3 regions of the Bradyrhizobium sp. USDA3010 genome follow, and region 1 is predicted to be linked to each of the others. Evidence: predicted binding sites of a transcription regulator. Region 1 holds the regulator's gene; each other region holds the start of a gene.

Evidence for each region. Region 1 encodes LexA, which represses DNA repair genes until DNA is damaged. Its sites were predicted from a motif close to TGTTCNNNNTGTGTTCNG; they were not measured.
Region 2: the regulator LexA is predicted to act here: its motif matches at 1,815-1,832, upstream of ruvC (crossover junction endodeoxyribonuclease RuvC).
Region 3: the regulator LexA is predicted to act here: its motif matches at 2,251-2,268, upstream of dinB (DNA polymerase IV).

What each region holds. Positions count from the first base shown of each region.
Region 1 covers NZ_JBWJZD010000002.1:477,870-482,582, reverse strand. The annotation lists gene AC066Y_RS05340 (molybdopterin molybdotransferase MoeA) at 1-1,146, shown strand, start outside; gene lexA (transcriptional repressor LexA) at 1,378-2,082, shown strand; gene AC066Y_RS05330 (hypothetical protein) at 2,325-2,753, shown strand; gene AC066Y_RS05325 (hypothetical protein) at 2,899-3,126, shown strand; gene AC066Y_RS05320 (ComEC/Rec2 family competence protein) at 3,123-4,713, opposite strand, start outside.
Region 2 covers NZ_JBWJZD010000004.1:150,986-155,698, reverse strand. The annotation lists gene ruvB (Holliday junction branch migration DNA helicase RuvB) at 1-651, opposite strand, end outside; gene ruvA (Holliday junction branch migration protein RuvA) at 648-1,265, opposite strand; gene ruvC (crossover junction endodeoxyribonuclease RuvC) at 1,262-1,789, opposite strand; gene AC066Y_RS08725 (YebC/PmpR family DNA-binding transcriptional regulator) at 2,023-2,769, opposite strand; gene AC066Y_RS08720 (methyl-accepting chemotaxis protein) at 2,978-4,713, shown strand, end outside.
Region 3 covers NZ_JBWJZD010000021.1:11,553-16,265, forward strand. The annotation lists gene AC066Y_RS27215 (hypothetical protein) at 343-1,479, opposite strand; gene AC066Y_RS27220 (hypothetical protein) at 1,720-1,986, opposite strand; gene dinB (DNA polymerase IV) at 2,330-3,577, shown strand; gene AC066Y_RS27230 (hypothetical protein) at 3,792-4,001, shown strand; gene AC066Y_RS27235 (SGNH/GDSL hydrolase family protein) at 4,186-4,713, opposite strand, start outside.

The sequences.
Region 1 (4,713 bases):
GAGATGGTCGCGCTCGATGCCGCCTACCACCGCACCCTGGCGCGCGACCTCGCCGCCCGGCGCACCCAGCCGCCGCAGCCGATGTCGGCGATGGACGGCTATGCCGTGCGTGCGGCCGACGCTGGTGATCTGAAGGTCCGGCTCAGGGTGATCGGCGAAGTCGCCGCCGGCCGGCCGTTCGAGCGCACGGTCGGCGCCGGCGAAGCGGTGCGGATCTTCACCGGCGGCGTGATCCCCCATGGCGCCGACGCCGTCATCATTCAGGAAGACACCGCCGTCGACGGCGACCACATCACGATCACGGAGCTAGCTGCCGCCGGACGGCACATCCGCCCGGCCGGCGTCGATTTCCGTGAAGGCGACGTGCTGCTCGCGGCCGGCAGCCGCCTCTCCGATCGCGCGCTGTCGCTGGCGGCCGCCATGAACCATCCGGAGCTCGCGGTGCACCGCCGTCCCAAGGTCGCGGTGCTGGCGACCGGCGACGAGCTGGTGATGCCGGGCTCGACGCCCGGCCCCGGCCAGATCGTCTATTCCAACGGCTATGCGCTGCGGGCGCTGGCGCGCGCCGAAGGTGCCGAGACCGTCGATCTCGGGGTTGCCGCCGACACGGTGGAAGCCACCACCGCCGGCATCCGCCGGGCGCGCGAGACCGGTGCCGACATCCTGATCACGACCGGCGGCGCCTCGGTCGGCGACCACGACCTGGTCAAGCAGTCGCTGGAGGCCGAGGGCGTCGAGATGGCGTTCTGGCGGATCGCGATGCGGCCCGGCAAACCGATGATGCATGGCCGGCTCGGCGCGATGCGGGTGATCGGCCTGCCCGGCAATCCGGTGTCCTCCTATGTCTGCGCCTTCCTGTTTCTCGTGCCGTTGATTCGGGCGCTGAGCGGCCGGAAAGCGATTCACCATCGCCGCGCGAGCGCATTGCTCGGCCGCGACCTCACCGCCAACGACCAGCGCGAGGACTATCTGCGCGCTCGCCTCGAGGAGCGCGAGGACGGCACGCTGATCGCAACGCCTGTCACGCAGCAGGACTCGTCGCTGCTCGGGAATCTCGCTGCGGCACGGGCACTTCTCGTGCGTCCGCCGTTTGCGCCTGCCGCCGTCAAAGGCAGCGAATGCGAGATCCTGACGCTGCCTGAGTGACAGCGCAGTTTGGATCGCTTGAGCGCTCACCGGATGCGTTCACCGGAAATTAAGTGGTTGCGGAACACATATCGAACATATAGTGTCCGTTCATGATTTGTTTCGAGTACTGGTGTGTACAAATGGGAGGCCGCGAGGGAGCGCTTGTGATGAGCACCGTGCTCCTGAGGTCAGGCCCCGCCTGAAAAGTCTCGGAATCGAACGACGCTACCAACCGGGGGAATACTCGAGATGCTCACGCGCAAACAGTACGAACTTCTGCGTTTCATCAATGAACGTCTGAAAGAGGCCGGCGTACCGCCCTCCTTCGACGAGATGAAGGATGCGCTCGACCTGCGCTCGAAGTCCGGAATCCACCGCCTGATCACTGCACTGGAGGAGCGCGGCTTCATCCGCCGCCTGCCCAACCGCGCCCGCGCCATCGAAGTCATCAAGCTGCCCGAGCTCTCGGCCGGCGGCGGCAACGGCCGCCGCGGCTTCACCCCGAGCGTCATCGAAGGCACCCTCGGCAAGCGCACCAGCACGCCGCCGATCGCCGAGGACGACGGCAACCGTCCGGTCGCGGTCCCCGTGATGGGCCGGATCGCTGCCGGCACGCCGATCGAGGCGCTGCAGACCCGCAGCCACACCATCAGCGTGCCGCCCGACATGCTCGGCTCCGGCGAGCACTATGCGCTGGAAGTGCGCGGCGACTCGATGGTCGACGCCGGCATCCTCGACGGCGACATGGCGCTGATCCAGCGCAACGACGTCGCCAATACCGGCGACATCGTGGTGGCGCTGATCGACGAGGAGGAAGCCACCCTGAAGCGCTTCCGCCGCCGCGGCGCGTCGATCGCGCTGGAGCCGGCCAATACCGCCTATGAAGTGCGCATCCTGCCGCCGAACCGGGTCCGCATCCAGGGCAAGCTGATCGGCCTCTATCGCAAATACTGATGGCGGCAAGGAACGAGCGACACATCGGATCGTTCCTTGAATGATAGCGTAACGTGCGGCCTACCCGATGCGCTCCGATACCTCTCACGCAGCGTCGCGTGTTTGTGATCGGGAGCGTTGGGCGACCAGTCGTACAATCGCCCAGAAACGAGGAGACACTCGTTCGCTATCGTCCACTCTGGTAGAGGCCCTATGCCTCAAGGAGAGGCACGGGTCGCTACCTCGATTTGAGGAGCCATCCGATGTGTGACTATAGTCTGCACGCCGTGGCGTCGCGCCCCGCCATTGTTGGAGAGACGCTGATCACCACGACTTTCCGCGGGACGTCGACCCGCGGCTTTGCTTCGGAGACCGATCCCACTGTCGCGGTCTGCATGCTGCCGGGCACCGAGCTCGCTTTCGCCGAGAACGTTCGCTACGACAGCCGCTGGATCTGGACCAAGACGATGAACTTCCGCGTCGGCGTGTTCAACGAAGTCGAGCCCGACGTTCCCGATCGCCATCATGACGCGGTCGAATTCCCCGACGGCAGCCATGTGCTGGTGACCCAGCTCGTCGAGGGACAACGCGTCAGCGTGCTGCAATTGCCGGCACTGCATCCGCCGGTCGAGCAGAAGCCGAAGGTTGTGGAGCGGCGGCCCTCCGCATTTGCGTCGCTGTTTTTGGGTTGAACGCATCGTCGCCGCGGAATGAGCTGTCCGGCGGCGGGTGACCTAAGCGATTTCGAGCGACCCCGGACGCCGGGTTCCGGGGCGCGGCTGGAGAATTGCGTCGGCGCGCGCCTTGGCGCATCATCGGGCACGGAGGACGTGCGTGGTGGTCGACAAGGTCACATGGCAAAAGGCCGGACGCGTCACGGAGCCGGGCCGGTATATGTTCCGGTTCGGCTGGCTGACGGTGACGGCTGACGACCTGAAGGTCTGGGAGCAATTCCCCGAGGCTTCCTTCACCCTCGTCAAGAAGCCCGACGCCGGCCCCGACTCCGACGAATACCACCTCGGCCTGTTCGAGCTGCCCACCGGCACCTCGCTCGATCCGGGCTAATCCTCGGCCTGCAAATCGGTCTCGGCCGGCGTCGTATCGACGGCGGGCCGCGGCGCGCTGGCGGGCGTGCGCAGCGTCGTCTCGCTCTCGCTATCGCCGGGAACCGCCGGCGACCACGGCCGGTCGATCCCGCCGGGCTTGACCGCATCGATGGCATAGCCGTCCCTGATGCGCCGCAGCACCAGCGCGCCGTGGCGCCGCAACCGCTCGGCATCGATCACCGAAGCCGCGCAATCCTTCGGCGCCGGACGCGCGCTCACGATCAGCGCCGCACGCTCGCAATCGTCGGCCAATGCCTCCGGCCGGCTCGCCAGCGCGACGAAGGCGCCGCGGGGACCTTGCGTCACGCAGCCGCTCGGATCGCAAGAGACACCCTCACCGAGCGATGCGTCGGTGGCGATCCGCGCATCGGCATCCGCCGCCAGCCACTCCTTCACGAGAAAGGCATCCTTGGCGCTGTGCATCAGATGCAGCCGCCCGTCGCCGCCCCGCACCGCGACGTTGCGCCCGTCGGCAGAGACCAGCACGTCGGGCTGCGGCACCCGCACCGCCCAGACCGAAGCCACCACCAGCAGCATCGCACCCGACCAGCGCAGCGGCGAACGCAGCAATCCGAGCAGGATCAGCCCGGCGCTCGCCAGGATCATCGGTCCGACGCCGAACGCCGCCATCCGACCGACTGCGCCGGGGAGCGCTGCGACCCATTGCGTCACCAGGATCATCCAGTCGATGCCGAACCCCATGATCGCCCAGAACACGCCGTCGAAGCCGAACGGCATGGCGAGCAGCCCGAGCAGGCCGGCCGGCATCACGACCGCCGACACAACCGGCATCGCCGCAAGGTTCGCCAGCAGCCCGTAGGGCGTCACGCGATGGAAGTGGAATGCGGCGTAGGGCGTGGTCGCGAGCCCCGCCACCAGCGAGGCCAGCATCAGCATCGTGAGCTCACGCCCGCCCCACAGCGCAAGGCGCGCGGTCGCCGAATGATCGGGCGACGCCAGCAGGTTCGGCAGCCCGATCTGCACCAGCGCCACCAGCCCCAGCGTCGCCGCAAACGACATCTGGAAGCTCGGATGCACCAGCGCCTCCGGCGCGATCGCGAGCACGATCAGCGCCGCCACCGCCAGCGTGCGGAAGGTGATCGCGCGGCGGTCGACGATGACAGCGATCAGCACCACGGCCGTCATGAAGAACGACCGCTGGGTCGCGACCTCCGCTCCCGACAACAGGAGGTAGAACGCCGCTGCGACAAGCGCAGCCGCCGCCGCCCATTTCTTGATCGGGTGTCCGGCCGTCAGCGCCGGAAACAGCGCAAGCAGCGCGCGGATCGTGAAGAACACGACGCCGGCGACCACGGCCATGTGGTAGCCGGAAATCGACAGCACATGGCCGAGCCCCGAGATGAACATCGCGTCGTTGACGGGCGTCGTGATCGCATCGCGCCGGCCGGTGAGCAGCGCCGTTGCGATCGCGCGCTGATCGCCATCGAGCGTGGTGCGGATGCGTGCGTCGATGGCGTCGCGCAAGCCCTGCATGAAGGCGGCATAACGCAGCGCGAGGCCGCCGCTCGCCGATGGCTCCCTGGTC
Region 2 (4,713 bases), on a different contig from region 1:
GCCGCGGGCGCGGCGCGCGATCTCGTTGGCGCCATCGGGGCTCATGCCGATGTTCAGCACGCGGGCGCCGCGGGTCACGATCTTTTCCAACTCTTCCTCGGTGTAGAAATTGAGCCGGATCGGAATGCCGAAGCGGTCGCGCAGCGGATTGGTCAGCAGGCCTGCGCGCGTCGTCGCGCCGACCAGCGTGAATTTCGACAGCTCGATCTTGACCGAACGCGCCGCGGGTCCTTCGCCGATGATCAGATCGAGCTGAAAATCCTCCATCGCGGGATAGAGCACTTCCTCGACCGCCGGGCTCAGGCGATGGATCTCGTCGATGAACAGCACGTCGCGCTCTTCCAGATTGGTGAGCAGCGCCGCGAGATCGCCGGCCTTGGCGATCACAGGACCGGAGGTGGCGCGGAAGCCGACACCGAGCTCGCGCGCGACGATCTGCGCCAGCGTGGTCTTGCCGAGACCCGGGGGGCCGACGAACAGCACGTGATCGAGCGCCTCGCCGCGCTTCTTCGCCGCCTCGATGAAGATCGAGAGATTCTTCCGCGCCTGCGCCTGGCCGACGAACTCCGTCAGCGACTGCGGGCGCATCGCGGTGTCGCCGACATCGTCGGAGCGGCGTTCGGGCGTGACCATGCGCGAGGGCGTATTCACTTCGACAATTCCTTCAGGCCCAGCCGGATCAGCTGCGCGGTCTCGGCCTTCTCACCGGCGCTGCGGGAGGCGGCGGCGATCGCGGCGGCGGCCTGCGGCTGGCCGTAGCCGAGATTGACCAGCGCGGAGATCGCGTCGGTGACTGGGCGCGGCGCGCGGTTGTTGTCGATCGCGCCGGACAGGTGCACCACCGCGGGATCGACATCGGCAAAGCCCGGCGCCTTGTCCTTCAATTCGCTGACGATGCGCTCGGCCACTTTGGGTCCGACGCCCGGCGTGCGCGCCACCGCCGCCTTGTCGCGCAGCGCGATGGCATTGGCGAGATCGGTCGGCGGCAACGTGCTGAGCACCGCGAGCGCGACCTTGGCGCCGACGCCCTGCACGGTCTGCAACAGGCGAAACCACTCACGCTCGAGATCGCTGCGGAAGCCGAACAGCTTGATCTGGTCCTCGCGGACATAGGTCTCGATCGAAAGCACGGCCGCGGCGCCCGGCTGTGGCAGCGCCTGCAGCGTACGGCTCGCGCAATGCACCTGATAGCCGACGCCGCCAACGTCGAGGATCACGTAATCCTCGCCGTAGGAATCGATCAGGCCCTTGAGCTTGCCGATCATAGGCTCGCCACCCTGAGCCGAAGCGCGGTGCTCTGGCGGTGATGGGCGTGGGTGATCGCGACCGCGAGCGCGTCAGCGGCGTCTGCGGACGGCGGCTCGGCTTTCGGCAGCAGTATCTTCAGCATCACCTGGATCTGGTTCTTCTCGGCATGTCCGGCGCCGACCACGGTCTTCTTGACCTGGTTCGGCGCGTATTCGGCGACCGAGATACCGAACATTGCGGGCGCCAGCATGGCGACGCCACGCGCCTGGCCGAGTTTCAGCGTGGCAACGCCGTCCTTGTTGACGAAGGTCTGCTCGACCGCGGCCTCCGCCGGTCGGTAGTGGCCGAGCACGGCGGCCAGCCCCTCATGGATCGCGAGCAGCCGGCTCGCCAGCGGCAGATCGTCCGGCGGCTCGACCGAACCGCAGCCGATATAGACCAGACGGTTGCCCTCGGTCTCGATCACGCCCCAGCCGGTGCGGCGGAGACCCGGATCGATACCGATGATGCGGACGGGAGAGCGAATCGGCTGCGATGTCATGGGGTAGTGATACCGCCTGGGCCGGGAGAACGAAACACAAACGGAGGTTCGTCCCCTGCCGAGGTCGTTGTGCTCGGCCGCGCTCGTCATCCCATTCTTGCTTGTCATCCCCGGCAAAAGCGGGGGTATCCAGTACGCTGCGGCCTCGCGAATCAAACGACGGTCTCTGGAATACCGGATCGCCCGGATCGAACCGGGCGATGACAGCGGAGTTCGGGGCGATGAACGGGCGCTTACCCGCCCATCTTCGCGAGCAGCGCGTCGGACACCTCGAAATTGGCGTACACGTTCTGCACGTCGTCGTGCTCGTTGAGCAGGTCCATCAGCTTCAGCAGCTTTTCGCCGGTCTCGTCGTCGACCGCGACGGTGTTCTGCGGCTTCCAGGTCAGCGCCGCCTTGCGCGGCTCGCCGAACTTCGCTTCCAGCGCCTTTGCAACTTCGCGGAAGGTCTCCTGCGAGGCGTAGACCTCGTGACCGGCTTCGCTCGAGACCACGTCGTCGGCGCCGGCCTCGATCGCGGCGTCCAGCATGGCGTCGTCGGAGGCGACCTTGGCGTCGTATTCGATGATGCCGGTGTGATCGAACATGAAGGCGACCGAACCGGTTTCGCCGAGATTGCCGCCCGACTTGGTAAAGAAGGAGCGGATATCGGAGGCGGCGCGGTTGCGGTTGTCGGTCAGCGCCTCGACGATGACGGCGACGCCGCCGGGGCCATAGCCCTCGTAGCGGATCTCGTCATAGTGCTCGCCCTCACCGCCGATCGCCTTCTTGATGGCGCGGTCGATATTGTCCTTTGGCATGTTCTCGGCGCGGGCGGCGACCACGGCGGCGCGCAGCCGCGGGTTCATCGCCGGGTCCGGGGTGCCGAGCTTGGCCGCCACGGTGATTTCGCGGGCCAGCTTGCCGAAAAGCTTCGACTTCTGGGCATCCTGCCGGCCCTTGCGGTGCATGATGTTCTTGAATTGGGAATGGCCGGCCATGCGACGTCTCTTCGAGCGTAGGGTCTGAACAGGGGTGGAAAACGCGGCCTTATAGGCCCCTGGCGGTCAAAATCAAAGGTCGGCAGGGGCCGTCCGGCGGGGGAATACTACCGCATGCCGGAATATGAGGCACTTGTTAACCACGACTTCATGCCCGGATGCGAGGATCACCCCGTCCCGCCGCAACTTTCCAAGAGCCCCCATCCCCATGGCGTTCGGTTTGTTTCGAAAGAAAGTGCCGGAGCCGGCCGCGCCTGCCGCCGCGCCGCAGGTTCCGACCGCGGCTGATGTCTCGACCGAGATTGATTCGGCCAAGGATTCGTCAAAGGAAATCCTGGAACTGCTGGAACTCGAGCTGGGCGCGATGATCCGCCAGCTCGAGCGCGCCGCGGGCTCGGTGGCCGACGGCGCCGAGGCGACGGCAGCCAAGCTCGCGACCATCCGCGCCCGCACCGACGCGCTGACCGGCCGCAGCAGCGATGCGCAGAGCACCGCGACGACGTTCTCCGAAGCCGCCGACCGGTTCACCCATTCCGCCGAAGGCATCGGCGCGCAGGTGCGCAGCGCGAGCCAACTCGCCGACGACGCCGCGGCCGCGGCGCGCGAGGCCACCGCCAATGTCGATCGCTTGCGCGAATCCTCGGCGGCGATCGGCAATGTCGTCAATCTGATCGCGCAGATCGCGCGGCAGACCACGCTGCTGGCGCTCAACTCGACGATCGAGGCGGCGCGCGCCGGCGCCGCCGGCAAGGGTTTTGCGGTGGTCGCCACCGAGGTCAAGGCGCTGGCGGTGCAGACCCAGAGCGCAACCGAAGAGATCACCCGCAAGATCGAGGCGTTGCAGAAGGACGCCACCGGATCGGCGGACGCCGTCCACCGCATCTCGCAGGCGATCGAAAAGATCCGACCGGTGTTCGCGAACGTCAACGGCGCGGTCGCCGAGCAGAACCAGATCACCGGCGAGATGGGCCAGAACGCGGCCTCCGCCTCCCATTTCATCGTCTCGGTCGGCACCAGCGCCGGCGAAATCGACTCGGCAACGCGCGAAGCCGCCGTGCATGGCGACAATGTCGCCAAGGCCGGCAAGGCGGTGACCGGCTTCGCCCAGAAGCTGAAGGCGCGCTGCGCGGTCCTGCTGCGCCAGGACGAGCGCGGCGATCCGCGCAAGAACGAGCGCCTGCCGTGCAGCCTCACGATCGAGATCACGACCGCGCGCGGCACGGTCACCGCGCCGGTCTACGAGATCGCGATGGACGGCATCCTGATCGGCGGGCCGGATGCCGAGAGGCTGCCGACCCATGAGACCCTGAGCGCGACCTTGCAGGATATCGGCGCCTGCCGGATCAGGATCGGCGAGCGCTCCAAGGCAGGCAGCCAGGCGCGCTTCGAGGTGGCGACCGCCGCGCTGCGCGAGAAGATCGAAGACCGGATGTGGGCGATTCACGAGGAGAATGCCGAACTCGTCACCCGCGCGATGGAAGCGGGTCGCACGCTGAGCAGGCTCTTCGAGGACGGACTGGCAAGCGGCGCGATCACGATCGCCGACATGTTCGACACCGACTATGTCGAGATATCAGGCACCAACCCGGTGCAGTATCGCACCAAAATGCTGGATTGGGCGGATCGCTCGCTGCCCGCTCTGCTCGAGGCGTTCCTCGCCAAGGACAAGCGCCTGGCGTTCTGCGCCACCGTCGACCGGAACGGCTACCTGCCGGTCCATAACAAGATCTACTCGCAGCCGCAGCGGCCGGGCGACGTGGCCTACAACACCGCCAATTGCCGCAATCGTCGTATCTTCAACGATCCCGCGGGCCTCGCCGCCGCGCAAAATCAGCGCGCCTATTTGGTTCAAAGCTATGCGCGCGACATGGGCAATGGCACCACGGTGATGATGCGCGAGATCGACGTGCCGATCCGCGTCCGCGGCCGGCACTGGGGCGCCTT
Region 3 (4,713 bases), on a different contig from region 1:
ACCGCCCTGTTACTGCGAATCCGTTCCCCTGTTATCGTAGCATATTCCCCTGTTAACTTCCGTTCTCGATCCATCGAAAGATCGTCATTCATTGGACTTTTGTCGCGGAGTGGCCATTGGGAGGCAATGAAAAGTAGCGAAGTCCCTGTTGTTGCCCTGATATGCAGGGAATTGGGTGCTCCAGATCGGTTGGGTTAGACTAGGTCCACCGCCCGGACCCCGTTGTAACGCTCAGTGGCAGAGTTGGGCCGTTGGTGACGATGCCCTGGGCCGGCAGCCCACTTGCCGTCCCCCTCGCATTCTTTCTGTCCGCGCGCGACAATCGATGCCTTCTGCGCAGATTTAGTTCGCCGTCAGCACTGCATCGACGCGGCGGCTGTTTCGCGTGCTGATGATGATGGCGCCGTTGCGGGTCGCAAACCTCGCACCGACGAGGCGCGGAACCTTCTCCGTCAGCGGTGATGGCAGCGGAATCATTCCGCCGGTGACGGGATCGCCGACGTTGATCGGCGGTCCGCCGGCACCGGCCGAAGGGGCAGCCTTGATGTATTCCCTTATGATCTGAATCTCCTCGCGCGAGAGGTTGAGCGCGGCCTGTTCCCTCCCGGCGTCAGCGGCTTTCTTGTCCGCCTCAAGCTTGTCTTGCGCTTCGTCCTGCTGGGCGGCCTCGCGTTTCGCGGCGTCCTGTTCGAGTCGTACGAGACGTTCCCTCAACGGGATCAGCTCGCGCCGCAGCGTGGCGTTGTCCGACTTCAGCGAGGTGATCTGGCCGAGTGCAATCGCTGCGGCAACGCACGCAACGACCGAGATCAGGCTGAGGCACGCAACGGCCAGCCCCGGCATTCCGACGCCCTTGGCCGTTTTCCGATCCGGCACGTCGCTCTCGGAGCGCCGCCGCCGCGCCCGGGCAAATCCCGGCATGCCGGTGCCGAGGAGTTTGACAAGGCGCGAGAGCCGAGAAACGTTTCGGTCCGGCTCGTGAATGGAGCCAAATGCCGGCTCGGGGATGATCGGCGCGCGCGCGGGTGGGGCGGGCGTTGCCATTGCGCGGCTTGCGCCCAAGGTCGTGCGATCGGCAAGGCCTCCTTCCATCACGCGAAGGATTTGCGGATCAATCGCGTCGGGCCGTTCGACAACAGCATCGCTGATCGCATCGCGCGGGTCGCCAGCAACGGTCTCCACGGGCTCCGCTTGCCGTTCGCTGGGCTCCTGCTCGCTGAGTTCCTGTTCGATGCGGGACGCTTCAAGCGAGCGCCATAGCGCCAGACCAGAGTCCGTGATCTGAAGCCCGGCCTCATTGATCGAAGCCCATCCGGACTGGAAGACGTCGGCGTCGCCAAGCTCCGACGATCGCTTCAGCTTCGTGGCTGCATCGCCCGCGGCGATCATGCGCTTGACTTCGCGGCTGACCTCCTCAAGCGGAATCCGTTGCTCGGGTCTTGCGGCCAGGACGCTCAAGATCGCCAGATTGAACCTCATGTGGCGCCTCTCGATGCCCCGGCAACCGGTCGTGCAGCCGCTTCGCTCCCGTGCCGGCGATGTGCGAACCGCAGACGAGGCCGAAGCGGATCAATCATGCCGGCGCGGACGTCCGTCACTCGGAGAGTCAGGCAAGTGTAGCGGCTCCCTCTGAGGCAAACAATGCGCCTTCCGGCGCACGACAGATGGATAAGTCTGCCTGCGAACGAGACGCGCCACGATCACGTCCGCTGAAGCGCCTCAGAGGAACTCGCGAAGCCTGGAGAGCTCGATCACGTGCTCGGGCGACAGCACCTCCGGCACGAGGGGAGGCTGCGACTTGGTCCGGATCTCGTAGAGATGCCGGGTCTTCTCGGGCTTGCCCATGAAGTCCCGAATGCATTGGTCGAGCGTTCCGTTGACGATCATATAGGGCGCGCGATCCTCTCGCCGGGAATTGCCGAGAGAAGGCCATTTGTAAAGCGAGGCCGCGGCCTGGAAGTCCACCTGATGAGAGTGGTCGGTCATGCCTTGATCTCTACCCGAAAAAGCCTGTTCGTCAAACAACGCCGGCTCATGAGCGAGCTGGCGCAGCGGGACGCGAGAGCCGCGCGCGATCGCGCTCGTCCTCGGCGGAGAATGTGCCCGTGGACGTCGAGCGACCCGCCAACCGCCTCGCGGTGATTGCTTCGAGAGCGATCGGCAGCCGGCTTCGATGCTTGGCGCGGCAGCGCGCGCCCAGTTCGCCGGGAGACCGCCAGCGTCGGCGGCCATTCCTGGTCGACTGGAATTTGTTCTTGTTTCGTTCTGGTGTCTATCGTAGCCTCCAGGGACGAGCAGTTTTGGTCAGGTCAGGAATGAACGGGTTGAGATGGCAACCGCAGCCACCATCCTTCACGCGGACCTGGATGCGTTTTACGCGTCGGTCGAGCAGCTGCTTGAACCGTCGCTGCGAGGCAAACCGATCGCCGTCGGAGGCGGGGTTGTGCTTGCCGCGTCCTATGAGGCCAAGGCCTTCGGGGTGTTTGGCGGCATGTCGGGACGGGAAGCTCGCCGGCTCTGCCCGCAACTGATCTTCGTCGGCGGCCATTTCAGCGATTACCAACGGCTGGGTGACGCAGCCATCAAGGTGATCGGCGACTTCACCCCGCTCGTCGAGCGCATTTCGATCGACGAGGCGTTTGCCGATGTTGCCGGCTGCACGCATCTGTTCGGAACGCCCGCCGAAATAGCCGCGGCGATCCGGTGGCGCGTGCGCACGGAGCTCGGCCTTGCGATCTCGGTGGGCGTCGCGCGCACCAAGCATCTGGCGAAGATCGCCTCGCAGGTCGCAAAGCCCGATGGACTCGTGGTCGTTGATCCCGACGCCGAGCTCGGATTCCTGCACGAACTACCGGTTGAATTGATGTGGGGAGTAGGGCCGGTCACCAGGACACGGCTGGACGCGATCGGCGTCTCGACGATCGGTCAACTCGCCAAATTGTCGGAGCGGTCGCTGACGCGGTTGCTCGGTCTGGCGGCGGGCGAGAAACTCGCAGCGCTGGCCTGGAATCGCGATCCGCGACAGCTCACGCCGCATCGGCGCGTGCGATCGGCAGGAGCGCAATCGGCGCTTGGCCGAAAGCCCGCGATCGAGCAGGTCATTCGGCCGACGCTGCTTCATCTCGCCGACCGCGTCGCCACGCGGCTTCGGGCGAAATCCCGGCCTGGACGAACCGTGACGGTGCGCGTTCGCTTCGCGGACCTGAAATCGGTGACACGCTCGATGACGCTCGATGCGCCCGTGTGCACGACGGTGATCCTCGCCAGCCTTGCCGAGAGACTGGTGCGCGCCACGCTTGCTGATCACCCAAGCGAGAAATTCATTTCGCTGCTGGCAATCTCGGTGTCGCATCTCGAGGAGCATTGGGATCTTGCGCTCGAGCTTCCGCTCGGACTGGCCGATCAAGCGCTTCGCCCTGGAAGTCCGATCGGGATGGCGCGCTGGGCCGCAGACTGTGCCATCGACAAGGTCCGCGATCGCTTTGGCTGGGATGCGATCGGATACGGTTCGGCAGCGCTGGAGGTCGTTCGTTCGGTGCCCGACGATTTCCGGAAGCTGGCCGAGAAAGAGCTCTAAAGCGCGATGAGATCAGATCGAATCGTCATCGCGCTTTAGCTTCTTATTTGCGCATGATCTTTCGGAAAACCGCTTCGCACTTTTCCGGATCATGCTCTAGCTCTTCGCCGATTCACCGGCTTGCCGTTGCATTAAGAAAACGCAATCCGGAATCGCGGGCTTGTGAGTGGTGGCGTGGCGCGCCCGGTCTATCCTGAGCATGCGGAGGACAGCCATGAAATTCAGCTCCGAACTGATCCAGACGATGCGCGACGCGCTGGAGACGGTGATGGCAAGCGTGCCGGCCGATCAATCGGTGTTCGGTCTCAAGGCGGCGGTTGCCGAATGCATCTTGCGGGCGGCGGCGCACGGCCAGACGTCGTTCGATGGCCTCGTGGCGTCGGCATCCGATCAGCTGCAATCGATCATCTCGATGCTGACGTAAAGCATGATCCGGAAAAAGTGCGAAGCGGTTTTCCCTCGCGACCGACGCAAGGCGTTTGCGCGGCGATCATGCTCAAACAATGAACTAAACGCGATGACGGTCTCAACCCAATCTCATCGCGCTTTGGCAAGCCAGATCGCGCCCAAGCGTCATTGACGGCTCCCGCGCGGCTTTCGTTGGACGCCTACGATGAACCAATGCCTTCCTTGGCGATCCTGGTCAGCGCTTCGTATCCGGATGGGGTCAGGTGCAGGAGATCGCTCTTGTAATTGGCACACGGCGTTGTTCGTCCGCATGCGATGTCGGAGGCATCGATCGTCCTGATTCCGAGCTCCCTGCTTCGTCTGCTGAGCTCGGCATTGACAGATCCAATATTCTCGGCCGCACCTTTCATCTGCTCGCCTCGCGGAAGAATCTGGATGGAGAAAATCCTGCCGTTCGGCCAAAGCGATCTGATCTCCTCAAACAGTTTTTGATAGGATTCCATCACTCCGCACGGCTTGTCGAGATAGATGTTGTTGGTCCCGACCAGCACGATGATGGACTTCGGCCTGATTTTGCGCAGCCGCTCGCGTTCGTGTTCGATGAACCAGAGCGTGTTCTGAATCCTGTCGCGTCCGACGCCGAGGTTGGCCACCGGCCCGGCGCCGAGCGAGGCAGATAGTTCCCTCGGCCACGCCTCAACGAGCGAGTCACCAAGCAACACTGTCGA